DNA from 2 places in the Xanthobacter sp. genome. Region 1 is predicted to be linked to the other one. Evidence: riboswitches for the same ligand, from Rfam matches in the RefSeq annotation. Region 1 holds a riboswitch; the other holds the start of a gene.
The links. Region 1 has a riboswitch for thiamine pyrophosphate ahead of thiO (glycine oxidase ThiO). Riboswitches for the same ligand answer to the same signal wherever they lie in the genome.
Positions count from the first base shown of each region.

Region 2: linked by a shared signal. The riboswitch ahead of thiC (phosphomethylpyrimidine synthase ThiC) and the one ahead of thiO (glycine oxidase ThiO) in region 1 are both predicted to bind thiamine pyrophosphate.

Region 1 covers NZ_JAYRPE010000072.1:51,557-67,345, forward strand. The annotation lists gene ACE3QW_RS21190 (hypothetical protein) at 1-951, shown strand, start outside; gene ACE3QW_RS21195 (M48 family metalloprotease) at 960-2,522, shown strand; gene ACE3QW_RS21200 (universal stress protein) at 2,625-3,149, shown strand; gene rpsA (30S ribosomal protein S1) at 3,495-5,222, shown strand; gene ACE3QW_RS21210 (hypothetical protein) at 5,380-5,784, shown strand; gene ACE3QW_RS21215 (carbonic anhydrase) at 5,895-6,647, opposite strand; gene ACE3QW_RS21220 (thiamine phosphate synthase) at 6,739-7,368, opposite strand; gene ACE3QW_RS21225 (thiazole synthase) at 7,372-8,163, opposite strand; gene thiS (sulfur carrier protein ThiS) at 8,217-8,423, opposite strand; gene thiO (glycine oxidase ThiO) at 8,429-9,568, opposite strand; TPP riboswitch at 9,638-9,737, opposite strand; gene ACE3QW_RS21240 (Trm112 family protein) at 9,799-10,011, opposite strand; gene ACE3QW_RS21245 (DMT family transporter) at 10,207-11,094, shown strand; gene ACE3QW_RS21250 (aspartate-semialdehyde dehydrogenase) at 11,158-12,192, opposite strand; gene ACE3QW_RS21255 (hypothetical protein) at 12,437-12,790, shown strand; gene cysT (sulfate ABC transporter permease subunit CysT) at 12,979-13,845, shown strand; gene cysW (sulfate ABC transporter permease subunit CysW) at 13,845-14,717, shown strand; gene rpe (ribulose-phosphate 3-epimerase) at 14,787-15,479, opposite strand; gene fba (class II fructose-bisphosphate aldolase) at 15,754-15,789, opposite strand, start outside.
Region 2 covers NZ_JAYRPE010000058.1:138,105-153,893, reverse strand. The annotation lists gene cimA (citramalate synthase) at 1-1,244, shown strand, start outside; gene thiC (phosphomethylpyrimidine synthase ThiC) at 1,337-3,211, opposite strand; TPP riboswitch at 3,294-3,426, opposite strand; gene bioB (biotin synthase BioB) at 3,575-4,534, shown strand; gene ACE3QW_RS17135 (hypothetical protein) at 4,763-5,026, opposite strand; gene ACE3QW_RS17130 (thymidylate synthase) at 5,325-6,119, shown strand; gene ACE3QW_RS17125 (alpha/beta fold hydrolase) at 6,149-6,748, shown strand; gene ACE3QW_RS17120 (tellurite resistance TerB family protein) at 6,932-7,957, shown strand; gene ACE3QW_RS17115 (sulfite oxidase heme-binding subunit YedZ) at 8,080-8,973, shown strand; gene ACE3QW_RS17110 (acetone carboxylase subunit gamma) at 9,220-9,726, opposite strand; gene ACE3QW_RS17105 (hydantoinase B/oxoprolinase family protein) at 9,950-12,280, opposite strand; gene ACE3QW_RS17100 (hydantoinase/oxoprolinase family protein) at 12,360-14,513, opposite strand; gene ACE3QW_RS17095 (sigma-54-dependent Fis family transcriptional regulator) at 14,831-15,789, shown strand, end outside.

The sequences.
Region 1 (15,789 bases):
ATGACGCTAGGCCATTCATCGATGCGCGCAGGGATGCGCAGCCACACGCATTCATTGCGGGCGCTGGCGCGTCTTCTGGCGGTGGGCGGTCTGGCCCTTACCGGTGGGCTGATCCTCGAAACCGTCTCTCCTGCCGCCGCCCGCCCGGCGCAGAGGGCTGCCGTTCCGGCGGCCACCGATTGCGCAGGCGGCGGGACGGAGGCGGCCGGGAGCGTGGCGCGCTGGAGCGATGCGGGGGCGCTCGTTCTCGCCGACGGCCGGAGCCTCGCCCCGGAAGGCATCGCCTTGCCGACCCGCCTCTCGCCCGACCCGCAGCTGCTCGCGGTCGCCGCGGATGCGGCGGCTTCGGTGCTCGATGGCTGCGCGGTTGCGCCGGCCACGGCCACGCTCGATCGTCACGGCCGTCTTGCCGGGACGGCGCACCTCGTCTGTCCGGCGGCGGGAGACGCCCGGCAGGAGGATCTTGCCACGGCGCTGGTTCGGGCCGGGGCAGGCTATGCCACCGCGGACGGTGATACCGTCTGTGCCGCCCAGCGCCTTTCTGCCGAAGCGGAGGCGCGCATCGCCCGCCGGGGCATCTGGAGCCTGGCCTCGGCGGTCGCCCCGTCCGGCGATGAAAAGGCCATGGCGGAACGGCGCGGCCTTTTTTCCGTTACAGAAGGAAGGGTGCTCGCCGTCGGCGGACGCGACCGGATTTTTCTGAATTTCGGGGCAAGCTGGAAGCAAGATTTCACTGTCATGCTGACGAGGGAGGATTTCGCCACAATCTTGGGCGATAGGCTCGATCCTGCCATCTTGCGCGGAGCCCTTATCCAGGTAAGGGGCGTCGTCCGCGAGGAGGGTGGACCGGCCATGGCGCCGCGGCGGCGGGGCGAGGTGCTGCGCATTGAGGGCAAGGTCGAAAACCTGCCCGATGCTCAGGCGCTGCCGTCGAGGCGCCGGGAGCGGTGAACGGAAGCATGAGGTGCTGGGTGGGTGAGGCGCTGAGAGGGCAGGGTGCGGCGAGGCGGGTTCGGGCGGAAGCGCCTGCGCGCGCGCTTGTCCGGCGCACCGGCCTGCGCGCGCTGTTCGCCTGTGCCGCCGTCGCGCTCCCCCTGTGGCTCACCGGGTGCGCCGGCATCGACCTCGATCAGGTGAGCGTGCCGCTCGCCTCTACCGGCGCGGCATCCGAATTCGCCGATATGTCGCCCAGCCAGCGGCGCGAGCATGAAAAGCTCGTGGCGAGCTATGGCGGGGCCTATGACGATCCCGAGCTCAAGGCGCTGATCCAGAAGGTGGTGGAGCGCCTTGTCGCGGCCTCCGAGCGGCCGGACCTGAAATACCGCGTTACCGTGCTGAACTCGCCGGCCATCAACGCCTTTGCCCTGCCGGACGGCTCACTCTACGTGACGCGCGGCCTGCTGGCGCTGGCCAATGACACGTCCGAGCTGTCTTCGGTGCTCGCTCACGAGATGGCCCACGTCATCGCCCGCCACGCCACCATCCGTGAGGACCAGGTGAAGCAGGCGGTGCTGGTGAGCCGCGTCATCTCGGACGTGGTGAACGATCCCGATCTCGGCGCGCTCGCCATGCAGAAGAGCCGGCGCACGCTCGCCTCGTTCAATCGCGGGCAGGAGCTGGAGGCGGACGCCATCGGCGTCGGCATCGCCGCGCGCGCGGGCTTTGACCCTTATGGCGCCTCGCGCTTCCTGACCGACATGGGTCGCTTCTCGGAGATGAAGAGCACGGCCTTCTCCGGCTCGTCCTCCACCACGCCGGACATGGACTTCCTCTCGTCCCACCCGGCGACGCCCGAGCGCATCTCCATCGCCATCGCCAATGCCCGCCAATATGCGCCGGCGGCGGGGCCGTCGGACGGCGAGCGGGACCGCAGCGCCTATTTCAGCGTCATCAACGGCATGGTCTATGGCGACGATCCCAAGGAAGGCTTCGTCCGCGGCCGCAAGTTCCTGCACCCCAAGCTCGGCTTCACTTTCATGGCGCCGGAAGGCTTCTCGCTGGAGAACACCTCCCAGGCGGTGCTCGGCGCCACTCAGACCGGCCGCGAGGCGCTGCGGCTCGATGCGGTGCGCATCCCCGCCGACCAGTCCCTGGGGCAATATCTCTCGTCCGGCTGGATAGACGGGGTGGAGATCAACACGGTCGAATCGCTCACCGTGAACGGCTTCAGCGCGGCGACGGCGGTGGCGCGCGGCGACCAATGGTCGTTCCGCATGTTCGCCATCCGCTTCGGCTCGGACGTCTACCGCCTCATCTTCGCCGCCCGCGAGCTGACGCCGGAGCTGGACAAGCAGTTCCGCGCCGCCGCTGACACCTTCCGCCGCGTCTCCTCGGGAGAGGCGGACACGGTGAAGCCGCTGCGCGTGCGCATCGTCCAGGTGGGGCTCGGCGACAATGTGGAGAAGATCGCCGGCAAGATGCAGGTGCCCGACCGCCCGGTGGAGCGCTTCCTCATCCTCAACGGGCTCGATGCGAATGCCCGGCTGAAATATGGCGAGAAGGTCAAGATCATCGCCGACTGAGGGGCGGGTGCCCTATTCGCCGCTCCCGGCGATTTGATGGCGCGCAAGCCGCTATGCCGCCCCCCGCTGCTATGATCTCGGCTCTCGTTGCGGGAGGGAGCCATGTACAAGAAGATTCTCGTCGCCACCGACGGCTCGGCGCTGTCGGACCTTGCGGTCTCCCATGCCGTCGCGCTCGCCGCGGCGCTCCACGCGGCGCTTGTGATCGTTACCGCCAGCGAGCGCTTTCATCTTTTCAGCACCGAAGCCGACCAGATCGCCGACACGGAAGCCGAATATCGGCGCCAGACCGGGCGCAAGGCCGAGGCGGTGCTCTCCCGGGCCGCCGCCACCGCCGCCGCAGCGGGCGTCGAGGCGAAGCAGGTGCATGTGGAGGACGACCAGCCCTTCAACGGCATCATCACCACCGCCGAGGCCGAGGGCTGCGACCTGATCGTGATGGCTTCCCACGGCCGCCGGGGCCTTTCTGCCGTTGTGCTGGGCAGCGAGACCACCAAGGTGCTCACCCACTCGGGCCTCCCCGTGCTGGTGGTGCGGGAGGAGGTCGCCCCCGCCGTCCAGGCCAAGCCCGCGGGCAGTGTGGAGTGGCCCGAGCCCAGCCCGGCCTTCCTCGCCCCTGGACGCTGAGCGCGTCTTCCGGACGGCCAGCCTTGTGGGAGCAGGATTGCGCGAGCCCTTGCGCCAGCGGGGTTTTTGCCCTATGTGAGCCCGGTTCGTGGCCGCGCTCCCTCAAGCGGGGAGCCGCCCGGGCGGGCAGGGACCGGCGGTATACGCGGTCCTGATCGTCGGAGGCAGCCCGCCCTGGCTTTCTGTGAGCGCGCATCGACACTCAATTCATCGCCTGTGCCGCCCGGCCTTCGCGCCGGCCCGCCGCTTTTGCGGCGGCCGTTCGTCATTCCCCTGGAATGGCGGACACCCGAGCGGTTCGGGCCTCGCAACACGAGATGCCGGCGCAGCAAGTCTGGAGCGTGAATGTCCGCCGTAGAAACCACCCGTGAGGATTTTGCCGCCCTGCTCGACGAGAGCTTCGGCCGCGCCGACACCAATGAAGGTTCGGTGGTCAAGGGCATCGTGGTCGCCATCGAGAAGGATCTGGCGATCATCGATATCGGCCTGAAGACGGAAGGGCGTGTCGCCCTGCGCGAGTTCGCCGGCCCCGGCCGCGAGAACGCCATCAAGGTGGGTGACGAGGTCGAGGTCTATCTCGAGCGCGTCGAGAACGCCATGGGCGAAGCCGTCCTCTCGCGCGACAAGGCGCGCCGCGAGGAGAGCTGGGTCAAGCTCGAGAAGGCCTTCACGGCCAACGAGAAGGTCTTCGGCGTGATCTTCAACCAGGTGAAGGGCGGCTTCACCGTCGACCTCGACGGCGCCGTGGCCTTCCTGCCGCGCTCCCAGGTGGACATCCGCCCGATCCGCGACGTCGGCCCGCTGATGCACAACCAGCAGCCCTTCCAGATCCTCAAGATGGATCGCCGTCGCGGCAACATCGTCGTCTCCCGCCGTACCGTGCTGGAAGAGACCCGCGCCGAGCAGCGCCACGAGCTGGTGCAGAACCTCGAAGAGGGTCAGGCCATCGACGGCGTGGTCAAGAACATCACCGATTACGGTGCGTTCGTTGACCTCGGCGGCATCGACGGCCTGCTGCACGTCACCGACATCGCCTGGCGCCGCGTGAACCACCCGACCGAGGTGCTCAACATCGGCCAGACGGTGAAGGTCAAGATCATCAAGATCAACCACGAGACCCACCGCATCTCGCTCGGCATGAAGCAGCTTCTGGGAGATCCCTGGGAGGGCATCGAGGCCAAGTATCCGGTGGAGGCCCGCTTCAAGGGTCGCGTCACCAACATCACCGACTACGGCGCGTTCGTGGAGCTGGAGCCCGGCATCGAGGGCCTCATCCACGTCTCCGAGATGTCGTGGACCAAGAAGAACGTCCACCCCGGCAAGATCGTCTCCACCTCCCAGGAGGTCGAGGTTCAGGTGCTGGAAGTGGATTCGGCCAAGCGCCGCATCTCCCTCGGCCTCAAGCAGACCCTCCAGAACCCCTGGGAGGCCTTCGCCGAGAAGTATGCGCCCGGCGCCGTGGTGGAAGGCGAGGTCAAGAACAAGACCGAGTTCGGCCTGTTCCTCGGCCTCGACGGCGATGTGGACGGCATGGTCCACCTCTCCGACCTCGACTGGAACCGTCCGGGCGAGCAGGTGATCGACGAATACCGCAAGGGCGACATGGTGAAGGCCGTGGTGCTCGACGTGGACGTCGAGAAGGAGCGCATCTCGCTCGGCATCAAGCAGCTGGCCGGCGATCCCTTCGCCGACGCGGGCGAGGTGAAGAAGGGTGCTGTCGTGACCTGCGAAGTCACCGACGTGAAGGACGGCGGCATCGAGGTGAAGCTCACCGGCACCGACCTCTCCGCCTTCATCAAGCGCTCCGAGCTCGCTCGCGACCGCAACGACCAGCGCCCCGAGCGCTTCTCGGTCGGCGACAAGCTCGACGCCCGCGTCACCCTGTTCGACCGCACGGCGCGCAAGGTGCAGGTCTCCATCAAGGCGATGGAGATCGCGGAAGAGCGTGAGGCCGTGGCCCAGTTCGGCTCGCAGGATTCGGGCGCTTCGCTCGGCGATATCCTGGGTGCCGCGCTGAAGCAGCGCGCCGCCGACACGGCCGACACCGCCGAGGAGGCGGACAAGGAAGACTGATCGCTCCACGCGATCGGACTTCTCTGAAAAAACGAAGGGCCGGTGCATTGCACCGGCCTTTTTTTCAACCCATGCGCCATTCAGACGCCGACTGGCATCCTTGTGCTGGGATCAGCACGGAAGTATCCAAGTCTTGGTTGTCAATGGGAGGTTTGCCATGAAGCGCAGGATAATTTCCCTCGGCGTCGTCGCCGCGGTCTCGCTCGCCGCCACGGGTTCGGCCTTCGCCCTCACCGGCAAGGAGTTCCTTCGCAAGTACAACAAGGACAAGGACAGCACCGTCGAGATCGTCGAGGCCATCGACCTCGGGACCAAGGTGTTCAAGGCCATCAATCCGGACAAGGACAAGACCCTCGAGGCCGCCGAGACCAAGGGCCGGCTGACCGACGAGGATTGGGCCGCCGTGAACAAGGACGGCGACAAGACCCTGGAGCTGGACGAGTGGCTCATCATCGTGCGCAAGCGCTTCAACGATGCCGATGCCAACAAGGACGGCAAGCTGACCGAGGCCGAGCTGGATTCCCCCGCCGGCCAGCAGCTTCTGCTGCTCATCGCCAAGTGAAGCTGACGGCACGCCGCGCCTGATGCGGCTGGGGAGGGCGTGGCGTCCTCCCCCAGTGAAAAGCGCGTAGGCGCGCCGCTGTGGCGGCGCCCCTTGTCCCAGCCCCTGCTTCAGTTGAGACGCAGCAGGAAGCGCCGGTTCACCGCCTGCAGCGGGCGGGCGTTCATGGGGAAGATGGCGCGGAAGGCGTCGATGTCCGCCTGCGCCACCTCGATGGGCGCCCCAAACACGTTCCAGTCCACGATTTCCGAGCAGGGCGGCGTGGTCAGCGACCCCTCGTAGCGATAGGTACCGCGCGCCGACGGCAGGAAGCCGGCCGGATCGAGCGGCGCAGCCAGCGTCTTGTCCCCGGTCTTGCGCGGCGCGGCAGCCATGATCGAGGAGAAGCCGGCATTGGCCGCGCCGGGCACCATGAACACACCGGCCACCAGCAGTCCGCCTTCGGGCGCCGCATGGACGAAATGGGCCTCCATGGCGGTGCGCTTGCCGTCGATGGCGTGCTCGCTCGGCGCGTGGAAGTGGAACTGCTTGAGCGCGTAGGTCTTACCGCCCATGGTGGCGGTGCCCCCGTCGCCGGTCACGTCGGCCTGGATGGTATGGCCGTTGTTCACGACCTTGTAGGCGAACGGCTTCCAGGCAAGCACCGGGCCGGCGCTCTCCGCCTTGACGGCGCCTTCGAGATTGATCGGCGATTGCTGGCTGCCCACCGAGCAGGCCGAAAATCCCTTTTCGAGCGAACCCCATTCCTGCGGTCCGCCGTGGCCTTCATAGGTCCAGTGCGCTCCCTCGGAAGCGCGGGCGGCGTTGGCGCAGACCGGGCAGGCGACAAGGCCCGCAAGCAGCGTGCGACGATTGATGGTCATTGAATTGCCCCTTGTATGGCGGTTCCTCCGCTGCGGCCAAGCTTACCAGCGCTGGGGATACTCGCAAAAGCCGATACTGTTCCGGGATGGATCAGATTGCGGCTGACGCGGCTGCTGCCAGGGCGGCGAAGGCGGCTCGCGGATCGTCCGCGCGCATGATTCCCCCCATGACCGCGACGCCCTTGGCCCCCGCGGTGAGGCAGGCCGGCGCCGTCTCTGCGTCGATGCCGGCGAGCGCGACCACCGGCACGGCGCTCGTGCGGGCGAAGGCCGAGAGCCCTTCAAGCCCCAGCGCCGGTCCGTATCCCGGCTTGGATCTTGTGAGGAAGACGGGGCTCGCCGTGATGTAGTCGAGCGCGGCCGGATCGGCGGCGGTGGCCTCCGCCAGGGTGTGGGTGGACAGGCCGATCAAGGCCCCCGGCCCAAGGAGCGCCCGTGCGGCCTTCGCATCCCCGCCGCCGGAGAGGTGCACGCCGTCCGCAGCGGCGGCCTGCGCCAGCGCGGGCGGGCCATGCAGCGTCAGGCGGGCATCGAAGGGGGCTGTCACGGCGCGCAGGCGGGCGAAGAGGGCGATCTGCGCTGCGGCCGGCAGGTCCTTCTCCCGCAGGCTCACCCATCTGCACCCGCCGGCGCAGGCTGCGGCCACCACGTCCGCCAGATCGCCCCGCGCCAGCGTGCGGTCGGTGATGAGGAGCAGCGGCGGCGTCGGCAGATGGGGCAGGGGTCAGCTCCCGACCAGACCGAACTCGGGGCTGGAGGCCTCCGCGTGCAGCTTGCGCGGGATGCGGCCGGCGAGGCGGGCGAGGCGGCCGGCGTCCACCGCGTGGCGGAAGGCGGTCGCCATGCGCACCGGATCGAGCGCCTTGGAGACCGCGGTGTTGAGCAGCACTGCCGAGCAGCCCAGCTCCATGGCAAGTGCCGCGTCGGACGCCGTGCCGATGCCCGCGTCCAGCACCACCGGCACGGGCGAGCGGGAGCAGATCAGCTCGATCATGTGCGGATTGGCGATGCCGAGGCCGGTGCCGATCATGGAGCCGAGCGGCATGACGGTTGCGGCGCCGAGGTCCGCGAGCTTCTGGCAGGTGACGGGATCGTCGTTGCAATAGGGCAGGACGACGAAGCCGCGCGAGACCAGCTCCTCGGTGGCCTTCAGCAGCTCCTCCACATTGGGATAGAGCAGCTCGCGGTCGCCGATGACCTCCAGCTTCACCCAGTCCGTCTCCAGCGCCTCGCGGGCGAGTTCGGCGGTGAGCACCGCATCCTTGGCGGTCTGGCAGCCGGCGGTGTTGGGCAGGATGTGCACGCGGCCGGTGAGGAGGTCCGTCAGGCTCTCCTCGTAGCCGGCGAGGCTGATGCGGCGGATGGAGGCCGTGGCCATCTCGCTGCCCGAGGCGGCCAGCGCATCGAGGAAGACCTTCTGGTTGGGATAGCCCGCCGTGCCCAGGAACAGCCGCGACGAGAAGGTGCGGCCGGCGATGACGAGGGGATCGGCGTTGGGATTTTCGAACGCGCTCATGGTGCTTCTTCCCGGCGCCCGCGCACGAGCGCTCTGTTCTGTTCGGCCGGGGCTCAGCCGCCCTGCTTGGCCTCGATGATTTCCACGGCGTCGCCTGCGGAAAGGCGCGCGTCGGTCCAAGTGCGGCGAGGCACCACCGCGCCGTTCACCGCCACCGCGATGCCCTTGCGCTCCGGCTCAAGCCCCTTGGCGACGAGCAGGTCGGCAACGGTGGCGACGGGATGCGCTTCCTCGGCGCCGTTCACCTTCAGGGCCAGCATGGCGCTCACTCCGCCGCCGCGCGCGGCGGGCCGAAGCGCTCCGCGCCGAAGGGCCGGGCCACGTCCGCAATGGTGCCGCTGAGAATGTGGTCGGCGATCACCTGCGTCGTCACCGGCAGAAGGAGGATGCCGTTGCGGTGGTGGCCGGTGGCGTAGACGAGGCCGTCCACCTCCGGGCTCGGGCCGAGGATGGGCGCATCGTCCCGGCTGCCGGGGCGGAAGCCGACCCATTGCTCGACGATGCTCAGCTCTTCCAGCGTCGGCAGCGCCCGCCACGCATGGGTGAGGAGCGCGAGCTGGCCGCCGGCCGTGAGGTCGGTGTCGAACCCCTTCTCCTCGGTGGTGGCGCCGAGGATCAGCCGCCCATCGCGCCGCGGCACGAGATAGGAGCCCGGCGCCCACAGCACGTGGGAGAGGATGGGTGCCGCCGGGTCCATGCGCAGCGAAAGCATCTGCCCCTTGATGGGGCGCACCGGCAACGGCGTCGCCGGGGTAATGTCCACACCCCGGCTCCAGGCGCCGGCGGCCAGCACCACCACGTCGGCGGCATGGTGGGTCTCGCCGGTGACGACGCCGGTGGCCCGGCCGCCGGCGGTCTCAACCCGGCTGACCGGGGTGTGTTCGTGAAGCGTCGCGCCGGCCTTCAGCGCGGCGATCTTCAGCGCGGCGGCAACCTTGCGGTTGTCGACCTGATGATCCTCCGGGCTCAGCACGCCGCCGGCGAGGCGGGGGGCGAGATAGGGCTCGCGCCGACGCACCTCGGCGGCGGTGAGCCACTGGACGGGCAGGCCGAGGCCCTGCTGGAAGGCGAACAGGTGGCGCAGCTTGGCGAGATCGTCCGCCGTGAGGGCGATGGTGATGGTGCCCTCGGTGCGCAGGTCCACCTCTTGTCCGGAGGCATGCTCCAGCTCCGCCGCGAAGGCGGGCCACAGGGTCTGGCTGGCGCGGTTGAGCGTTAGCAGGCCTTCCTCGCCGGGCTCGGCCTCGGCGCAGGCGGCCAGCATGCCGGCGGCGGCGCGGCTCGCGCCTTGCCCGGTCTCACCGGCGTCGAACAGGTCCACCGGGCAACCCGCCTCGGCGAGGCGCCACGCGAGGGCGAGGCCGATGACGCCGCCGCCCACGATGGCCACATGGGGACGGGCCACACGCGGTTTCGCCTTTCCCGCCGGTGCAGAGCCGGCTTGCGATGAAGGTGCGAATGTAAACTGCGACAAGCTCTCGCTCATCGGCATCTCCCTACGCTGGCATGATCCAGACAGGTTCGATGGGTGTGATCTCAGCCGCGCATGATGCGCGGCACCCCAGGCCGTGTCTGTTATTTACTCATGCCGGCCGCAGAACTGCAAGAGGCGGGGCGCCCGGGACGAGGCGGACCTCAGCGGTTGAGCTCGCTTTCGTCCAGCTGGCGCGCCTCGTCGGCGAGCATGATCGGGATGCCGTCGCGGATGGGATAGGCGAGGCGGGCGGCGCGGGAGATCAACTCCTGGCGCTCGCGATCATATTCCAGCGGCCCCTTGGTGAGGGGGCAGACCAGGATTTCGAGCAGCTTGGGGTCGACGTCGTGGCCGGGACGCTGGGACTGGATCATGTTCTCGCTCTTTGGTGCCGCGCGTTTCGAGGGCAAGGGGTCCGCGGCGCGCCACCATAGCGGCGCCGGGGTGGCCTTTCACCAGTGATTTTCGCGACATCACGGCCGCTGATGGGCATATCACGCGGTTTCGCTGTCTTTCCGCCCCCGCAGCCCCTAATGAAGCGGCCTTGGAATCGCGCCCTCGGGAGCCCAATGGATCGACGCTTGGCCCTCGGGCTTCTTCTCGGCTTCGTCGCGGTCGTGATGTTCGGCGCGACGCTGCCGCTCACCCGCTTCGCGCTGCACGATTTCAGCCCCTGGTTCATCAGCTTCGGCCGCGCCGCCTTGGCGGGCTTTGCGGCGCTCGGGCTGGTGCTGGCGCTGCGCCGGCCGTGGCCGTTCGGCCAGCCCAAGGTGCTGTGGCGCCTCGCCGTGTCCTCTGCCTGCCTGATCTTCGTGTTCCCGCTGGCCATCGGCGTCGCCACCCAGACGGTGCCGGCGGCCCATGGCGGCATCGTGCTCGGCCTTCTGCCCCTGTGCACGGCCATCGCGGCCATGCTGCTGGCCGGGGAGCGGCCGGGCCTCGGCCTGTTCGCCGCGAGCGCGGTGGGGGCCGGGCTTGTGGTGGCCTTCGCCTTGCGCAACGGCGCGGGCGGCGCGCTGGGAATGGGCGACAGCCTCTTGTTCCTCGGCGTCATCGCCTGCGCCATCGGCTACGCCGTCTCCGGCGGCCTCGCGCGCACCATGTCGGGCTGGGAGGTGATCGCGTTCATGCTGATCCTCTGCCTGCCGGTGACGCTGCCGCTCGCGCTCCTCACCTTTCCGTGGGGTGGGGCGGGCACTGTGGCAGGCGCCTCCTGGGCGGCACTGGTCTATCTCGGCCTCTTCAGCCAGCTCATCGGCTTCTTCTTCTGGAATGCCGGGCTCGCCATGGGCGGCATCGCCCGCGTCGGCCAGATGCAGCTTCTTCAGACCTTCGTGACGGTGGGACTCGCCTGGCCCATCAATGGCGAGGTGCCGGACGCGGAGACCGTGGCCTTCGCCGCGGGCGTGGCGCTGGTGGTCGCGGTGGCGCAGCGGACCCGCTCCCGGCCGCGCTGATCCTGCAAACGAAAACGGCCCGCCGAAGCGGGCCGTTCTTTACGTCTCGGATTACCGGAAGGCTCAGGCCGCCTTGGAACGGGCGGTGATGAGCTTGCGGTTCACCAGCACCTCGGCGATCTGCACCGCGTTCAGCGCGGCGCCCTTGCGCAGATTGTCCGACACGCACCAGAAGGCGATGCCGTTGTCCACGGTCGGGTCGTCGCGCAGGCGCGAGATGTAGGTCGCGTCCTCGCCGGCCGCCTCGTGGGGGGTGGCGTAGCCGCCCGGCTCACGGGTGTCGATGACGAGGATGCCGGGCGCCTCGCGCAGGATCTTGCGCGCGTCGTCGGCGGACAGCTCCTTCTCGAACTCCACGTTCACCGCCTCGGAGTGGGAGATGAAGACCGGCACGCGGACGCAGGTGGCCGTGAGCTTGATCTTGGGGTCGAGAATCTTCTTGGTCTCGGCCACCATCTTCCACTCTTCCTTGGTGAAACCGTCGTCCATGAAGACGTCGATCTGCGGGATGAGATTGAAGGCGATGCGCTTCGGGAACTTCTTCGGCTCCACCGGATCGGAGACGAAGACGGCGCGGGTCTGCGAGAACAGCTCGTCCATGGCGTCCTTGCCGGCGCCGGAGACGGACTGGTAGGTGGAGACCACCACGCGCTTGATGGTCGCAGCGTCATGCAGCGGCTTCAGCGCGACCACGAGCTGCGCCGTGGAGCAGTTCGGATTGGCGATGATGTTCTTCTTGGTGAAGCCGACGATGGCGTCCGCATTCACCTCGGGAACGATCAGCGGCACGTCCGGGTCCATGCGCCACTGGGAGGAATTGTCGATGACGACGCAGCCCTGCGCGCCGATCTTCGGCGACCACTCCTTGGACACGGCTCCGCCGGCCGACATCAGGCAGATGTCGGTGTCGGAGAAGTCGTAGGTCTCGAGTGCCTTCACCTTCAGGGTTTTATCGCCGTAGGAGACTTCCACGCCCTGCGACTTTCGCGAGGCGAGCGCGACGACCTCGTCCGCGGGGAAACCCCGCTCGTCGAGGATCGAGAGAATCTCCCGGCCCACGTTGCCCGTGGCGCCGACGACGGCGACCTTGTAACCCATGATGTTCCTCGGATGTCTCGGCCCATGCGGCCGAAGACCGTGCTTTTAGGCCGAACCCCCTGGCCTTGCAAATCGAAGATTCGCGATCGGGCACGGCATCCGCGCATTCAACTGTTGCGTCAACGCAACGCGCCGGCGTCGAGAAGGCGGGAACATGGCACCAAGGAGGCGGGTTTCCTTGCGCAGGGGACAAACGTCTATTAATCCAGTCAAGGTCGGCCCTGCGCCGATCTGGGAGGATGCCATGGGTTTCGCGTCGTTCACCACCTTCGCTGCTTTCGCCCGTTCGGGCCTGAAGACGGCGCTCTCGGTGTCGCTGGCGGCGGCAGCCATTGCGGCGACCACCGGTGCCTTTTCCATCGCGTCCGCCGACAGCGCCGAGGCGCAGACGGTGAAGAAGCGCAACCGTATCGTGGTGGAGCGTCGCTCCTATCTCGATGCCGGCACGGTGGTGAAGCCCGGCTCCAAGTCGTACCTCGATTACGCGCTGCCGCCCGGCTACTTCTACCCCACCTATGGGCCCACCGCCGCCGGCCCCGGCCCCATCACCGGCCTGCGCTGGCCGCTGCCGGGCGCCTTCGACCTGCCGGGCTTCTGAGCCAAGGTTGCCGAAGAACACGGAAGGGGCCGCCTCGCGGCCCTTTTTTGTGCGGTGAAATCACAGCGATTTCGCGGTGTTTAATTTTTATCCCGGCCAAGCATGACATTTCCGCTTGTGCGCGCCATAACGGCCCTATGCCGCGCCGTCGGCCCGACCTTCCAGCGCAAGATGCCCCTTAAGAGCCCATGCCCCGCCCCCGCTTCGCGCTGCCGATGCTGAGCCGCCAGCCCCGCCGCAGCGTCATTCCGGGCTTTCGGCTCTCGCTCGGCCTCGCGCTGCTCTATCTCGGCCTCATCGTGCTCCTGCCCATCGGCGCGCTGCTGCTGAAGGCGGCGGACGTGGGCTTCGAGCGCTACATCGCCATCATCACCTCGCCGCGCACACTCGCCTCCTTCCAGGTGACGCTCACCACGGCGGCGCTGGCGGCGCTGTTCAATGCCATCTATGGCCTCGCTCTCGCCTGGGTGCTGGTGCGCTACGAATTCCCCGGCAAGCGCCTGCTGGATGCCATGGTGGACGTGCCGTTCGCCCTGCCCACGGCGGTGGCGGGCCTCGCGCTGACGGCGCTGTTCGCCAAGAACGGCTGGTTCGGCGCGCCGCTGGCACAGTGGGGGATACAGGTGGCCTACGCCCCGGCCGGCATCGTCTGCGCCATGGCCTTCACCTCCATCCCCTTCGTGGTGCGCACGGTGCAGCCGGTGCTGGAGGACATGGAGCCGGAACTGGAGGAGGCGGGCGCGACGCTGGGCGCGAGCGACCTCACCATCTTCCGCCGCATCATCTTTCCCACCATCTTCCCGGCCTTCCTCGCCGGTACGTCGCTGGCCTTCGCCCGCTCGCTCGGGGAGTTCGGCGCGGTGGTGTTCATCGCCGGCAACCAGCCGTTCCGCACCGAGATCGTGGCGCTGCTCACCTTCATCCGGCTGGAGGAATATGACTACGCGGCCGCCGCGGCGATCGCCGTCACGATGCTGGGCCTCGCTTTCATCATGCTTCTGATCGTGAACGCCGTGCAGGCGTGGCATCAGAAGTTTGCGATGGGGGATGCCTGATGGCCCGTCCCGTGAACCGCCACCGCCTGCGCGTCGGCGACGGCGGGGTGACGCGCTCGGTGATTCTCACGCTGGTGCTGGCGACCACCGGGCTGGCGCTCATCGCGCCGCTGGCCGTCATCTTCGCCGAGGCGTTCGCGCGCGGCGTGCCCACCTATCTCGAAGCGCTCGCCCGGCCGGATACGCTGCACGCGGTGGGGCTGACGCTGCTGACGGCCCTCATCTGCGTGCCGCTCAACACCGCCTTCGGCATCGCCGCCGCCTGGGCGGTGACGAAATTCTCCTTCCGCGGGCGCAACCTGCTGCTGGCGGTGGCGGAGCTGCCCTTCTCCATCTCGCCCATCGTTGCGGGCGTCGCCTATCTCTTCGTCTATGGGGCGCAGGGGCTGTTCGGGCCGTTCCTGCAGGCACACGACATCAAGATCATGTTCGCCGTGCCGGCCATCATCCTTGCCAGCCTGTTCGTCACCGCGCCCTTCGTGCTGCGCGAGCTGGTGCCGCTGATGATGGCGCAGGGGCGGGACGAGGAGGAGGCGGCGGTCAGTCTCGGCGCCTCGGGCTTCGACGTGCTGCGGCTCGTTACCCTGCCCAACGTGAAATTCGCGCTGCTCTACGGTGCCGCTTTGTGCAATGCGCGGGTGATGGGCGAGTTCGGCGCCGTCTCCATCGTCTCCGGCAACATCCGCGGCCAGACCTCGACTTTGCCGTTGCAGATCGAGCTGCTCTACCAGGACAGCCACGCGGTCGCCGCCTTCGCCGCGGCGACGGTGCTGGCGGGCGTCGCCCTCTTCACGCTGGTGGCGAAGTATCTGATCGAGCGGGCAGAGCGGGCGCGGGGCGAGATCGTCGCGCCGCGCCGGCCGGGGCACTGATCGGTTCGGCTCCGGTCTTCGACCGGCGCCGATTGCTTCGCTCAGGCGCCGCGCGGGCTTGAACCAGCCTCAGGCCGCAGCGGCGGTGCCCGTGGCGGCGGCGATTTCGCGCTTCATGGCGGCGATGGTCGCGGCATAGTCCTTGGCGCCGTAGATGGCGCTGCCGGCGACGAAGGTGTCCGCCCCGGCCGCGGCGATGGCGCCGATATTGTCCACCTTCACCCCGCCGTCGATTTCCAGCCGGATGTCCTTACCCGAGGCGTCGATGTGCTCGCGGATGGCCTTCAGCTTGTCCAGCGCCGAGGGAATGAAGGCTTGCCCGCCGAAGCCGGGGTTCACCGACATGACGAGAACCAGATCGAGCGCGTCCAGCGTGTAGTCCAGCACCGAGAGGGGAGTGGCCGGGTTCAGCACCAGGCCGGCCTTCACGCCCTTGGAGCGGATGAGCTGGAGCGAGCGGTCCACATGCTCGGACGCTTCCGGGTGGAAGGAGATGAGGTCGGCGCCGGCGCCTGCGAACGCCTCGATCATGCCGTCCACCGGCTTCACCATCAGATGCACGTCCACGAACGCCTTGGTCGCCTTGCGCAGGGACTGGAGGATCAGCGGGCCGATGGTGAGGTTGGGGACGTAATGGTTGTCCATCACGTCGAAATGGATCCACTCGGCGCCGCCCTCGAGCACCGCATCCACCTCGGCGCCGAGGCGGGTGAAGTCCGCCGAGAGGATGGAGGGGGCGATGATGGGATAGGCGCGGGCCATGGGGATCTCTCCTTAACGACTGGATAGGCGGGGCGCGGTCTCGTGCCCCGGCCGACTGGAGCGTCAGTGGAAGGAGAGCCGGGACCCAGCGCAATATTGCGCCGAAGGCGGCTCCCTTCATGACCTTCGCAGACATGAGCCTGCTGCGCAGGACCTTTCCCTGGACCCCGGATCAGCGCTCCAGCTGCGCTGTCGCTTGTCCGGGGAATGAGGCAGCCGTGGCTGCCTCAGGCACTTCTATAGGCACGGCGCCGGGTGGGCGCCAGCCGTCCCCTCAGTGCACCACCTGCGCCAGCTCTCCGGACGCATA
Region 2 (15,789 bases), on a different contig from region 1:
AGGAGGAGAACCTCGCCTCCATCCGCGAGAGCGTGGAGGCGGCCATTGCCGCAGGGCGCGAGGCGCTGGTGGATTGCGAGCATTTCTTCGACGGCTTCAAGGAAGACCGCGACTTCGCCCTCGCCTGCGCCCGCACCGCCTATGAGGCTGGCGCCCGCTGGGTGGTGCTCTGCGACACCAATGGCGGCACCCTGCCCCACGAGGTGGAGGCCATCGTCACCGAGGTGGTGAAGGTGGTGCCGGGCACCAATGTGGGCATCCACGCCCACAACGACACCGAGCAGGCGGTGGCCAATTCGCTGGCCGCCGTCCGCGCCGGCGCGCGGCAGATCCAGGGCACGCTCAACGGCCTTGGCGAGCGCTGCGGCAACGCCAACCTCTGCTCGCTCATCCCCACCCTTCTGCTCAAGAAGGACTATGCGGCGCGCTTCGACATCGGCGTGGGCGAGGAGGCGCTGGGCGAGCTGGTCCACGTCTCCCGCACGCTGGACGAGATGCTGAACCGCGCGCCCGACCGGCACGCGCCTTATGTGGGCGAAAGCGCCTTCGCCACCAAGGCCGGCATCCACGCCTCGGCCATCCTGAAGGATCCCGCCACCTACGAGCACGTCGCCCCGGAAAAGGTGGGCAACCGCCGCCGGGTGATGGTCTCCGACCAGGCCGGCCGCTCCAACGTGCTCTCCGAGCTGGAGCGCCTCGGCGTGCCGGTGGACAAGAAGGACCCGCGCATTTCCCGCCTTCTGGAAGAGGTGAAGGAGCGCGAGGCGCTGGGCTATTCCTACGAGGCGGCGGACGCGTCCTTCGCCCTGCTGGCGCGGCGGATGCTGGGCTCGGTGCCGGACTATTTCGCGGTGGAGCGCTTCAAGGTGAATGTGGAGCGGCGCTACAACGCGCAGGGCGAGCTTGTCACCGTGGCGGAAGCCATCGTGAAGGTGAAGGTGGACGACGAGACCATGATCTCCGCCGCCGAGGGCAACGGCCCGGTGAACGCGCTGGACGTGGCCCTGCGCAAGGATCTCGGCAAGTACCAGCCCTTCATCTCCGGGCTGCATCTCACCGACTATCGCGTGCGCGTGCTCAACGGCGGCACGGAGGCGGTGACGCGGGTGCTGATCGAGAGCGCGGACGAGACCGGCGACCGCTGGACCACGGTGGGCGTCTCCCCCAACATCATCGACGCCTCCTTCGAGGCGCTCTTGGATTCCATCACCTGGAAGCTGCTGAAGGAAGGCGCGCCGGCCTGACGGGCTCGCGAGCCGGAATGTGAAAAAGGCCGGGCTGCGAAGGCCCGGCCTTTTCTTTTCAGTCCTGCGCTGGCGCCGTCAGCGCCCTGCCCTCACTCCGCCGCGGCGGGCGGAGGGGGCGCGACTTCCGGGGCGGGCGTGTAGATCAGGCCGCCGCCGTCGCGGAACTTCTGGGCCATCTCGGCCATGCCCGAGGAGGCGAGGTTGTCGGCCTGGGCGCGGGCGATGTCGCCGGCTTCCAGCTTCAGCTCCTGCGAGATCTTCATGGAGCAGAACTTCGGCCCGCACATGGAGCAGAAGTGCGCCACCTTGGCGCCCTCGGCAGGGAGCGTCTCGTCATGGAAGCGCTCGGCCGTCTCCGGGTCGAGCGACAGCGCGAACTGGTCGCGCCAGCGGAAGGAGAAGCGGGCCCGGGAGAGCGCATCGTCGCGGATGCGCGCGGCCGGGTGGCCCTTGGCGAGGTCGGCGGCGTGGGCGGCGATCTTGTAGGAGATGACGCCGGTCTTCACGTCGTCGCGGTCGGGCAGGCCGAGATGCTCCTTCGGCGTGACGTAGCAGAGCATCGCCGTGCCGAACCAGCCGATCATCGCCGCGCCGATGGCGGAGGAGATGTGGTCGTAGCCGGGGGAGATGTCCGTCACCAGCGGGCCGAGGGTATAGAACGGCGCTTCGTGGCAGACCTTGAGCTGCTTCTCCACATTCTCGCGGATGAGGTGGAGCGGCACGTGGCCGGGGCCCTCGATCATCACCTGGCAATCGTACTTCCAGGCGATCTCGGTAAGCTGGCCGAGCGTCTCCAGCTCGGCGAACTGCGCGGCGTCGTTGGCATCGGCGATGGAGCCGGGGCGCAGGCCGTCGCCCAGCGAGAAGGCTACGTCATACTGGGCGAGGATCTCGCACAGCTCTTCGAAGTGCTCGTAGAGGAAGCTCTCCTTGTGGTGCGCGAGGCACCACTTGGCCATGATGGAGCCGCCGCGCGAGACGATGCCGGTGACGCGGTTGGCGGTGAGCGGCACGAAGGGCAGACGCACGCCGGCGTGCACCGTCATGTAGTCCACGCCCTGCTCGGCCTGCTCGATCACCGTGTCGCGGAAGATCTCCCAGGTCAGGTCCTCTGCGACGCCGTTGACCTTCTCCAGCGCCTGATAGAGCGGCACGGTGCCGATGGGCACCGGCGAGTTGCGCATGATCCATTCGCGGATGGTGTGGATGTTCTTGCCCGTGCTGAGGTCCATCACCGTGTCGGCGCCCCAGCGGGTGGCCCACACCAGCTTGTCCACCTCTTCCGCCACGCCCGAGGTCACGGCCGAGTTGCCGAGGTTGGCGTTGATCTTCACGAGGAAGTTCCGGCCGCTGGCCATCGGCGCGGTTTCGGGGTGGTTGATGTTGTTGGGGATGATGGCGCGGCCGCGCGCCACTTCCTGCCGCACGAATTCCGGCGTGATCTCGGCGGGGATCGCCGCGCCGAGGCCCATGGCCTGATGGTGCGGATGGGCGCCGCCGTTCACCTTGGCGAGGTTCTCGCGGGCGGCGACATATTCCATCTCGGGCGTGATGATGCCGGCGCGGGCATAGGCCATCTGGGTCGGGCGCTTGCCCGCCTTGGCGCGCAGCGGCCTGCGGCCGGAGAGATCGAACTGCGGCAGGGTGGAGGACTGGCCCTCCTTCAGGCCGTTGTCCTCGGGGCGGACGGCGCGGGCCTCCACCTCTTCCACGTCGCCGCGCTCGCGAATCCACTGGGCGCGCAGCTGCGGCAGGCCCTTGGTGAGGTCGATGACGGCATCGAGGTCGGTATAGGGGCCGGAGGTGTCGTACACCTTCACCGGCGGCTCGGACGGATCGGTCAGCGCGATCTCGCGCATGGCGACGCGCACGTCCGGCCGGGTGGCGGAAACGAACACCTTGCGCGAATGGGGCAGCGGCCCGGTGGTGACTTTCAGGGAGGACGTCGAGGCTTCGTCCAGCATTGCGGATCTCCGTTCAGCTTGCGCTTTCAACGAGAACCGGGGTGTTGAGCTAGGAGACGGGTGCGGAGCGACGCTGAGCGCCGGGAAGCACAAGTTCCGATCCCTTCGCCGGTATGACCCGGATCAGGTTCGAAGGGTCATCGCGGCGCCGCGGAGCATAACCCCCGCGAACTTGCGATATCTCAGCCCCTTCCGGGACCCCCCTTGGAACAATGACACTGTGATGTATACGAAAGCCCAATGTCAACGCTGCACTGCAGCACGCGCATAGGTCAAGTCACCCAATTGGGAATGCCGGCGGTATTGGAACGCGCCGCGAAGCCGACTAGACCAGCCCTCCCACATCGCAAGGAGCATGGGCATATGGGCATGGCTGAAGACGGCACGATCCGCCACGACTGGACCGTTGACGAGATCGCGGCCCTCATGGACCTGCCCTTGCTGGAGCTGGTCGGCCGGGCCAATGCCGTCCACCGCGCCAATCACGATCCCAACGAAGTGCAGCGGGCGAGCCTGCTCTCCATCAAGACCGGCGGCTGCCCGGAGGATTGCGCCTATTGCTCCCAGTCCGCACGCCATGCGGAAGTGGACCTGACGCGGGAGAAGTTCCTCGATCCCGCCTCCGTCATCGCCCTCGCCGGGCAGGCGCAGGCCAACGGCGCCGAGCGCTTCTGCATGGGCGCGGCGTGGCGGCGGGTGAAGGAAGGGCGCGAGTTCGACGCCGTGCTGGAGATGGTGCGCGGCGTGCGCGGGCTCGGCATGGAAGCCTGCGTGACGCTCGGCATGCTGGAGCCGCATCAGGCCCAGCGCCTCGCCGAGGCCGGGCTCACCGCCTACAACCACAATCTCGATACGGGGCCGGATTTCTACGGCGAGATCGTCACCACCCGCACCTATGCGGACCGCATCGACACCCTCACCTGCGTGCGCGCGGCGGGCATCGAATTGTGCTCCGGCGGCATCATCGGCATGGGCGAGACCATGCGCGACCGCGCGGCCATGCTGCAGGTGCTGGCGGGGTTCGATCCGCATCCCGAAAGCGTGCCGGTGAATGCGCTGGTGGCGGTGGAAGGCACGCCGCTGGCCGATCGCCCGCCGGTGGACCCGCTGGAGATCGTGCGCATGGTCGCCACCGCCCGCCTCGTCATGCCCGCCTCGCGGGTGCGCCTCTCGGCCGGACGCGCTGCCCTCAGCCGCGAGGCGCAGATCCTGTGCTTCCTCGCGGGGGCGAATTCGGTGTTCTACGGGGACACGCTGCTCACCACCCCCAATGCCGGCCTCGGCGCGGATGCCGCGCTGTTCGAGGCCATCGGCGGCGCCTGATGGGCGGGGGTAGGCGGAGATCAGGAGACCCTCGCACCCCGGACGCATGCAGCGATCAGCGGAATGCGAGCCGGGGTCCAGCGCAAGAAACCGCCGCAGGCGCTTCAATTCAACGGCTCAGGAGAATCGCCGGCTGCGCCGGACTCTCCCCTGGTCCCCGGCTCAGCGCTCCGTCTGCGCCGTCGCTTGGCCGGGGAGCGAGGCAGCCATGGACCGCCTCGCCACGTTTCACGCCGCGAGGTGAGCGTGGTGCAGGCGCACCCGGTCGTGGTTGCGCGACTGGGCGCGGTCTTCCTTGTTCGGGCGCTGCTGGGCCTTGACCTGGCGCAGCACCTCGTCGAGCCGGGTGAGGGCATCGCTGGCGGCGTGCTCCTCGCGGCTCGATCCCGCCTCCCAGGCGGCCTCGTTGCGGAAGTCCTCGGCCTGCGCTTCCTGCGCCAGATAGGCGCGAACCTCGAGCAGCGCTGCCGTGAGGTTGGTTTGGGAGCTCATGTGTCTTGCCCTTGATCGTCACGAGTCTTGGTGCGTGCTCTTGCTGGTCTAATACGGCCGGGTCGTGGCGAAAAAGGGGGTCTCCAAGGGTCATACGCTGCGGAAATCCCTCACTTTTTCGCCATCTGCCCCCGCCGTGCCACACCTGTCCCAGCGTCAGCCTTGCCATAAGAAGCCGGCAACCATGTTCCCGCCGGCATGTGGATGGCGGCCGGCGGGTGCTGGCCGCATCCGGACGGGCGGGCTAAAGTCGGACGGCGAAAGCCTTATGGCGCTTGATCTTGGCCGGACATACCTAATGGAAGCTTACCACCAGCTCCTGCGCCGCATTCTCGATGAGGGCGTGCGCAAGGACGACCGGACCGGCACCGGCACCCTCTCGGTGTTCGGGCACCAGATGCGATTCGATCTGGCGCGCGGCTTCCCCCTCGTGACCACCAAGAAGCTGCACCTGAAATCCATCATCCACGAGCTATTGTGGTTTCTCGCCGGCGACACCAACATCCGCTACCTCAAGGAAAACGGCGTCTCCATCTGGGACGAGTGGGCCGACGCCAAGGGCGATCTCGGCCCGGTCTACGGCCACCAGTGGCGCTCCTGGCCGACGCCGGAGGGCGGCGTGATCGACCAGATCGCGCAGGTGGTCTCCGACATCCGCCGCAACCCTGATTCGCGCCGCCTCATCGTCACCGCCTGGAACCCGGCGGACGTGGCGAAGATGGCCCTGCCCCCCTGCCACTGCCTGTTCCAGTTCTACGTGCTGGAGGGCAAGCTCTCCTGCCAGCTCTACCAGCGCTCGGCGGACGTGTTCCTCGGCGTGCCGTTCAATATCGCCTCCTATGCGCTGCTCACCCACATGGTGGCGCAGGTGACGGGGCTGGGCGTCGGCGATTTCGTCCATACGCTGGGCGATGCGCACCTCTATGTGAACCATCTCGATCAGGCGCGCGAGCAGCTCTCCCGCACCCCGCGCGCCCTGCCCTCCCTGCGGCTGAACCCGGCGGTGAGCGACCTCTTCGCCTTCCGCTACGAGGACATCGAGATCGTGAACTACGATCCCCACCCGGCCATCAAGGCCCCGGTGGCGGTCTAGCCGCCCGCAGCCATCCGGCCCGCCAAGCCATGATCGAGACGCTGTTCCTGCCCGGCGCAACGGGAGACGCCGCGTTCTGGAAGCCCGTCGCGGACCGGGCCGCATGGGAGGGCACGTTCTTCTCCTGGCCCGGACTGGGCAGCCAGCCCGCCAGCGCGGACGTGAACAGCATCGATGATCTCGTCGGCCTGGTCGCGGACCGGATGCGCCAGCCGGTGGCCATCGTCGCCCAGTCCATGGGCGGCTACATCGCGCTGAAGCTGGCGCTCGCCTTCCCCCACCTCGTCCGGACGCTTGTTCTGTGCGTGACCTCCGGCGGGGTTCCGGTGGCTGATCTGGGCAGAGAAGACTGGCGCCCGGACTATTTCGGCGCCTTCCCGCACGCGGCGCGGTGGATCGCCGATCCCGTCGATGATCTCTCCGACCGGTTGCCTTCGGTCCGCGCGCCGACGCTGCTGCTGTGGGGCGACGCCGATCCCATCAGCCCGGTGGCTGTCGGGGAAAGGCTGGCGCGCCTGCTGCCAAACTCGCGCCTGTGCATCCTGCCGGGGGCGGGACATGATCTGGCGCAGACCCACGCGGCGGCGGTAGCGGACAAGATCCGGCGTCATCTGATCGCGACTTCGTAAGCCGATTGAGCCGGGGCGGAGTATCTTCGGGCTTGTCCGGGTGCGGACTTCGTCCTTAGCTCACGCGCGGGCTCGGGCGGCCCCATAAGCAAGATCATGCCCGCATTTGGACTCAACAGGGCTGTAGCAGCCCGATCGCAGCCGGGCCTTGCCCCGCGCAGCGGCACCTTGAGGGAGGAAGCCATGGCCGGAACGGGTGATCTTCTGGGACAGCTCATCGGCGCGGCGCTCGGCTCGGGCAGCGTGCGGGGCGGCGGCGCGCAGCAGACCGGCGGCGGCCTGCCGGGCGGGCTGGGTGACATCCTCGGCCAGGTGCTCGGTGGCGGCGGTCAGCGCGGCGGAGCGGGCGGAGCGCCGTCGGGACTGCCCGGCGGCCTCGGCGACATCCTGGGCCAGGTGCTCGGCGGAGGACGCGGAGCGCCGCAGGGTGGTCCGTCCGGCGGCGCGGCGGGCGGTTCCTCCGGCGGGCTGGAGGACATTCTCGGCCAGATTCTCGGTGGTGGCGCGGGCGGGCCGTCCGGCGGCTCCACGCAGGGGGGCGGCATGTCGGGCGGCGCGGGCGGAGGTCTCGGCGATCTCGCCTCGGAAGCCCTCGGCCGCGGCGGCTCGTCCACGGCCGGCGGCTATCCCCAGCCGGAGCCCCCGGTCTCCGACTATCGCCAGCCGCAGCCCTCGCCCCAGCCCGGCCATCAACCCTCCTCATCGGGCGGCAGCGACCTGATGCGATATGGCGGCCTCGCCATCATGGGGATGCTGGCCTGGAAGGCGTACCGCAAGTGGCAGGCGGGGGCCGGCGGACGCGCGGCCTTCACCTCCGGCACGCCGGAAGCCGCCTTCTCCCCCGCCGCCGCGCCGGGTGGCCCGGAAGCCTTCTCCGGCGTGCTGCTCTCGGCCATGGCCGCCGCCGCGCAGGCCGATGGGGAGATCGATGAGGAGGAGGTCTCCCGCATCGGCGGCGGGCTGGAGCGCATGGGCGCCGGCTCTCCCCAGCGGGATGCCCTCATCGCCATCCTCACCACGCCGGTGGACCCCAACGAGGTGGTCGCCGCCGCGACGACGCCGGAGGCGGCGCTGCAAATCTACGCGGCCTCGGCCCTCGCCATCCGCCCGGACAACGACGCCGAGCACGCCTATCTGGACTGGCTCGCCGGCGCGCTGGGCATCGAGCCCGGCCTCAAGGCGCAGATCGAAGGCGAGCTGAACGCCTGAGATACGCTCACGTCCAACTTCACGCCATCGTGCAGGCGGCGGCCGTAACGCTGCCGCAGGGGCCGGCGTAAGGGGAAGCAGGCGCCGGGCGGGCGCCTGCGCAGCTTTGCCGAAAGGTCCCGATGCCCCTGTTTCACGAGCGGTCCGGCCGTTTCAGCCCCGAGAAGACCCTGTTCCTCGTTTCCAGCATCCTGCCGGCGGTGTGGCTCGTGGGCCTTGCCGCCAACGGCCAGCTCGGCGCGCGGCCGTGGACGGAGGCGATCCATTTCACCGGCCTGTGGGCCATCCGCTTCCTCGCGGTGACGCTGGCGGTGACGCCGCTGCGGCGGCTGTTCAACATGCCGAAGCTGCACTTCGGCCGGCGCATCTTCGGCCTCGCGGCGCTCAGCTATGCGGCGCTCCACCTCACGCTCTACATCATCGACCAGGGCTTCGGCCGGGCGCTGAGCGAGATCGTGCTGCGCATCTACCTCACCATCGGCGCGGTGGCGGTGGGGCTGCTCGTGGCGCTGGGCGCCACCTCCACCGATGGCGCCATCAAGCGGCTCGGCGCGACGCGGTGGAACCGGCTGCACATGGCCGTCTACGCCATCGCGGTGCTGGGCACGGTGCATTTCTTCATGCAGTCGAAGCTGGATGTCACCGAGCCGGTGCTGATGGCCGGCATTTTCCTGCTGCTCTTCGCTTTCCGCGTCGCCGGGCGCAGCGGGAAGGCCGTCTCGCCCCTCGCCATGGCGGGCTTGTCCGTGGCCGGGGCCGCGCTCACGGCGGGCGTGGAAATGCTCTGGTATGCGCTGGCGACGCGGGTGGACCCGTTTCTGGTGCTGGATGCCAATTTCACCCTCGACCTCGGCCCCCGCCCGGCCGTGTGGGTGCTGGTGATCGGCCTCTGCGTGGCGGCGCTGGCCGCCATCAACCCGCCCGCCCCCCGGGCCGCCGGCCGCCGCGCGGCGATGGCCGGCAAGACGACGACTGGAAATACGATGACCGGCAATACGGAAGGCGCCGGCGCCTGAAACGGCGAAAGGAAGGGGTGCCCTGAGCCCCCTTCCTCCCGCGTGACGCCGGGCTGAACCCGTCTCGCACCCCGGACGCATGCAACGAAGTGGAATGCGAGCCGGGGTCCAGCGCAACAGACCGCCGAAGGCGCTTCCTGCCCCGCCGCTCTCAGGCTTGGCCCCGCTGCGCGGGTGTTTCCCCTGGGCCCCGGATCGGCGCTCCGGCTTCGCCGTCGCTGGTCCGGGGAGCAGAGGAGACGGCCCTCACGCCGCGGCGCGTTCCGGCACCGGCAGGCCGAGCCATTCGGTGTAGAAGGCGTCGATGTCGGGCTGGAAGTCGTGGATCACCGGATACCAGGGGGTCGGCGCCTCCACGTCATGGAGCGTGCCGCACTCGGGGCAGAAATATTCCCGGATCACCTGCCACGAGGGCGTCGGGGCCATGAGGCGGGGATAGATCTCCTCCATCTTCTGCGGCGTGTCGCGGACGTGGACGCGGGCATGCAGCTTCCAATTGTCCTTCCAGTCGCAGAAATCGTGGCCGCACTCGCAGCGCACGGTCCACTTCTTGGAGACCTTCTGCTGCACGATGTAGAGCTTCGGGCCGAGCGGCAGGATGATCTTCTCATCCCACGGAACGCGCTCCTGCAGGATCTCCACATAGGTCACGAACCGCTCGGGGTCCTTCGGCGTGGACAGCATCTGGTGCAGCGTATCGGGATCGATCTTGCCTTCCACGAGATCGACGATCTTGGCGCGGGTATAGGACATGGTTTCCTCCTGAATATTTCTGGGTTTCCTCGCCTCTCCGCGCGGAGAGGGCTCTCTGGATTTCGTCATGCCCGGGCTTGTCCCGGGCATCCACGTCGTGCCGCCTGATCACCCTTGCGAAGCGTTGCACCCGGCCCGCCGACGTGGATGGCCGGGGCAAGCCCGGCCATGACGGCCGTAAGAAAAAACGGGCGGCGGCGCGGACCGCCGCCCAGTGGAGGGATCACTCCTCCACGAACTGCACGGTGCGCACGTCCGGCAGCTCGGAGATGTCCATGGAGTAGCGCGAGCCGTAGGTGGGGATGCCGATGTCTTCCTCGTTCAGCACCCAGCTCTCCGGCAGGTCCCAGAAGGCCCGGAACTCGCGCTCGAACTTCGGACCCAGCTTGAAGGAGGCGGCGAACATCTGCTGCACCTGGGTGCCCGCATCCTTGGCGAGGATCTTCTCGCGCTCGCCCTTCATCCACTCGCGGGTGGGGACGGACTTGGCGATGCGCGCCTTGCGGATGTCCGCACGGGCGGCCTTGGTCGCCGCCTCGTCCACCACCACGAGGCCGCCGGCCCCCTTCTTCACCACCACGCCGTAGACATCGCCGGCGAGGCGCTCCAGCACGTAGCCGCCGTTGATGTCGTCGGCCACCGCCTGGGGCTCGCGGTCGAGCGGATCACCGAAGCCGGGGCCGCCGCGCATGTAGTTGAGGTAGAGGTCGTAGTCGGAGAACATCTCCTCGGTGGTGATGGCCTGCTTGTCGCGCTTGATCTGCGCCTTGGGCAGCATCGCGTCCCAGGTGGGGTTCTCCGGGTCGGTGTCGCCGCCGAGCGGGATGTCGGCGCCGGAGGCGATCAGCTCCTTCAGCCCGGTCTGGTGGGCGGCGAAGCGATAGCCGGAGGCGGCGGGATAGCCGCCCATCAGGCCCCAGTCGGACGAGATGTGGCCATTGCCCATGAAGAACATGGTCCAGTCCTTGGCGTTCCAGACCATGCGCAGGCTCTCGAAGCCGCAGCCGCCGCGATACTTGCCGGAGCCGCCCGAGGAGGCCTTGATCTGCCGGCCGAGGTAGATCAGCGGCTCGGCCAGTTCCCAGATCTCCATGTCGCCCATGTCGCCTTCCGGGTTCCAGATGGCGGCGGCATGGGAGAGGCCGTCCTGCACCGCGGTCGCCCCGGTGCCGTTGGCGGCGCACTCGAACGAGTTCACGGCGTGGATCTCGTCATACTGGTTGAAGCCGCCGCCCTGCAGCCAGTTGGAGGTGTTGGCGTTGCCCGCGTTCACCTCCTCCAGATAGCCGCGGCCGAAATAGGAGCGCGACAGGCCGCGCCACAGGGCCGTCCAGGCCGACACCAGGAAGTGCCAGGAATAGGAGAAGGCGACGCGGCGGTCGTCCGGGTTCATCCAGGTGCCCTTGGGCAGGCGGAACTCGGTGCCGTAGGCGGCGCCGTCGTTGATCATCTCCGAGGGGATGAGCGTCTGGGTCATCATCACCCAGATGCCCGAGGTGAAGCTCACCTGATGGGCATTGTAGGTGTGCCAGCCCCAGCGGCTCGACCCCTCGAAGTCGAGGCGCCAGGAGCCGTCCTTGCGGATGGTCATCTCGCAGGGGGCGTGCATGATGGTGTCGAGCTTGGCGAAGTCGGAGGGCACCCGCACGTCCTCATGGGCGTAGGGCACGTCCACGAAGCCCACCTGCCGGTAGGTGCCGGGGATGGTCATGGCCTTGATGCGCGCCTGAAGGCCGAGGCGGCCGTGCTCCACCGCCTCGTAGGCGAACTTCCAGTAGGCCTCGATGCCCTCTTCCGCGACCACCTCTTCCACCAGCTTGCGGATCATGTGGCAGCCGGCGATGCGGGTGCGCTCGTCCAGCATCCAGTAGCGGGTAGTGCGCACCATGCGCTGGCTCTCGTGCAGCCAGTCGCGGAACAGTTCGTCGTTGGCGCCCACCTTGCGGCAGGTGATCTGGTAGCCGTCGCCGAAGCGCTGCACCTGCCCGGTGGCCATGGAGCCCGGCCCCACCGCGCCGGTGTCGATGACGTGGGTGACGCCGCCCACCCAGCCGATCAGCTCGCCCTCCCAGAAGATGGGAACGATGGTGTGGATGTCGCAGGGGTGGACGTTACCGATGAGGCAGTCGTTGTTGCAGAAGATGTCCTTGTCCTGGACGCCGGGATTGGCCTCCCACTCGTTCTCGATCATGTATTTGATGGCAGCACCCATGGTTCCCACATGGATGATGATGCCGGTGGAGGTGAGAAGGCTGTCGCCCGCCGCATTGTAGAGGGTGAAGCACAGCTCGCCCTCCTGCTCGACGATGGGAGAGGCCGCGATCTTCTTCGCGGTCTCGCGCGCGTCCACCACGCCGGCGCGCAGGCGGGAGAACAGCTTGTTGTAGAGGATGGGCTCGCTCTCGCGCAGCTCCAGCTTCTTGAGGCCGGCATAGTGGCCGGTGGCCTTGGTGGCCGTCATCAGCCGGTCGCGATGTTCTTTAAGCGTCTCGCCGCCACGGACGATGCCGCGGGTGGCGCCCTGAAGGCTGGTCTGGTTGACGTTGACGTTCATGGGTTCGTTTCCTCTTGAGATTGTTTGGGTTTGCTCCCCTCTCCCGGTGCGGGAGAGGGGGCATGACGGAGCCCTGCCCTCACACCTCCTTCAGGTGGAAGAGGCGATGCCCGTCGAGCCAGGTCTCGAAACCGTCGGGCACCACGAACGTGGTGGCGTCGGATTCGATGATGGCGGGGCCCATGACGCGGTTGCCGGGGCGCAGGGATTCCATCTTGTAGAGCTGCGCATCCACCCACTTCTTCTTGCGATAGAACTTGCGGGTGCCGATCTTTGCTTCCTCCGGCGGGGTCTCGCCCTCTTCCGGCTCCTTGGGAATGCGGGGCTTCGGGATCGGCACCATGCCGCGCATGATGGCGCCGGTGACCGAGTAGCCCAGTTCCGGCGAGCGGGCGGACGCCGCATAGACGCGCCCGTAAGTGGCGTTGAAGGCGTCGGTGAGCTGGTCCCAGTCGGCCGCCGTGCCGGCGGTGGCGATGGGGCTCTCAATCTCCAGGTCGTTGAGCTGCCCGCGATACTGCATGCGGTAGCCGGGCTGGAGCGTCACCTGGTCGGCCGAATAGCCGTTCAGCTTGAACTCCTCCAGCACGTTGCGGGTCAGCTCCTCCCACGCCGCCTGAAGGGTTTCAGCCGCCTTCACCTTGTCCGCCTCGGGGGCGTCCGGCGGCATGTTGATGTCGAGGGACTTGTCGTAGCGATATTCGAAGTCCGCCGCCGCGCAGCCGAAGGCGGAGAAGCCGGCCGCCCAGGCGGGCACGATCACGTCCTCGAAGCCGAGGCCTTCCGTATAGCCATAGGTGTGGACCGGCCCGGCGCCGCCATAGGAGAAGCAGACGAAGCTCTGGGGCGAATAACCCTTGCCCGAGATCATGGAGCGCAGGTAATCGCGCAGGTCAGAGTCCAGCAGCTCGATGATGCCGGCGGCCGCATCTTCCACCGAGAGGCCGAGCTTGTCGGCGATCTGCACCTTGATGGCATCCACCGAGCGCTGCCGGTCGAGCTTCACGGCGCCGCCGAGGAAGTTGTCGGGGTTGAGATAGCCGAGCACCATGTGGCAGTCGGAGATGGTGACGGTCTCGATGCCGCTCTCCTTCCAGCACACGCCCACCCGGTAGCCGGCCGAATCCGGGCCGAGCTTGATGGCGCGGGTGTAGGGATCGAGCCGAATGAAGGAGCCGGCGCCGGCGCCCACCGAGTCCATCGCCACCAGCGGCAGCGAGAGCACGAGCCGGGCCATGTCCGGGTCGTTCTTGATGGTCATCTCGCCCTGGGTGATGAGCGCCACGTCGAACGAGGTGCCGCCGATGTCCGAGCAGGCGATGTTCTTGTAGCCCAGCACTTCGCCGAGATATTTCGCGCCGATCACGCCGCCGATGGGGCCGGAGACGATGGTGCGGGCCAGCTCCTTCGCCTTCCAGGAGATGGTGCCGCCATGGGTCGCCATCACGCGGAAGTCGAACTTGGTGCCGCGCTCCTTGAAGGCGTTGGAGATCTTGGAGAGCGTCTGGCGCGAGGGCTCGGCGGCGTAGCCTTCGAGGATGGTGGTGTTGGTGCGGTGGGTTTCCTTGCGCACCGGATAGTAATCAGCCGAGGCGAAGACCGGGATCTTCTTGCCGCTCTTCTCCACTTCCTCGATCACGATGTCGCGCACGCGGCGCTCGTTCACCGGGTTCTTGTAGGAGTGCATCAGGGAGATGACGATGCCTTCCACGTCCTCCGCGATCAGCTCGCGCGCCGCCTCGCGGGCGCTCGCCTCGCGCAGGGGGATCACCTCACTGCCCATCATGTCGGTGCGCTCGATGACGCCGCGGGTGAGCTGGCGGGGCACGAGCGGCGGGTCGTAGCGGTGGGTGTTGAGGTGGATGCGGTCTTCATAGGCATAGCCGAGGTGGCTCTGCACCGCGCGGCCCATGCGGTGGAAATCCTCCATGCCGCGATTGACGATGAGGCCGCATTTGAGCCCCTTGCGCTGGACCACGCGATTGAGCATCGCGGTGCCGGAATAGACGCCGGTCTGAAGCTGGGCGAGCGCGTCGTGGAGCGACATGCCCCAGTTGGCGAGCCCGTCTTCAGAAGAGGCGATGAGGCCGAGGGCCTCGTTCTGCGGCGTGGACTGGGCCTTGCCGACGACGAAGTCGCCGTCCTGGTCCACGAAGAAGGTGTCCGTCATGGTGCCGCCGGCATCGATGCCGAGCACCTGGACGCTGCGCAGGTTTCCCACGGGAACGTTCACGCTGGTTTCCTCCCTGTCGTGCCGGCGTTGGCTTTTGGGTGCCGGCTCGCAGCATGAGGGGCAGGATGCGTGCCAGCCGCGCTCGACTGTATAAATGCGAGGATTCTCCTGATCTTTGTGCAATGCGTCATGTAATCTGGAAGTCTTCGACTGTCCGATTTCCGGACACTTGTTGTCCGCCGCCGGATCGTTTCAGACGACGACTGCCGCGGGGCGGCCGGCCGGACTTGCGAGCGGCATGAAAGTGCGCGTATTCTCCCGCCAAAGCCGCCGCCGCCGGCCTCGATGCCGGCGGTCAGAACGCGGCATTTCAGGGAGTGAACCCGCCTGCGGGCACCTCGGCCACCGGCCAAGGCGGCCTGCCGGCCAATGGCTCAGGCGGCGCGACCACGGGAACGCCGCGCCGCCCGGCCCGGAGGGCAGAGCTGGTGCCACATCGCGAGATCGCGCGTGCCTGGGAACAGTTTCACCAGGACGGCGCCGCCTCCGCCGTCATCCGCCCGGCGGTGATGGCGTCGTGGCAGCGCTCCCGCCTTCATCTGATCGCCGCCGACCGCGCGGCCGCCCCCGTGGTCAGCGAGGCGGAGCTGTTCCGCCGCCGCCACCAGAACAACCGCCTCGTCACCGCCGCGCGCCTCGCCATGGAAGAGGCGCGCCACCTGCTCTCCGACGCCCATTCCATGCTCATCCTCTCCGACCCCGACGGCACGATCCTGGAGGCGGAGGGGGATGCCCGGGCCCTCGACACCGGGCAGGAGGTGAAGCTCCAGCAGGGCGGCCTGTGGTGCGAGGCCGAGATCGGCACCAACGCCATCGGCACCGCGCTTGCCTGCGGGCGGCCGGTGCAGATCCACGCCGCCGAGCATTTCTGCGCCCCGGTGCAGCGCTGGACCTGCGCGGCGGCCCCGGTGCGCCATCCCTTCGACCGGGAGATCATCGGCGCGGTGGACATTTCCGGCTCCACCGACACCTTCAACCCGCAGAACCTCGCCCATGCGGTGGCCCTCGCCCACCAGATCGAGGCGGTGCTGGGCCGGCGCATGGAGATGGAGCACGAGCAGGTGCTGCGCCATTTCCTCTCCAAGCGCTCGCTCTGGCTCACCGAGGAAATCCTCGCCTTCGGCCGCTCCGGCGCGCTCATCTATTCCACCGACCGCGCCCTGAAGGAGGCGGCACGCCGTTCGGACCGCCTCATCGCCGACGGCCGCCTCGCCGCCCTGAAGGACGTGACGCCCGACGCCTGGGCCGCCCGCATCGCCCAGCTCCTGCCCGGCGC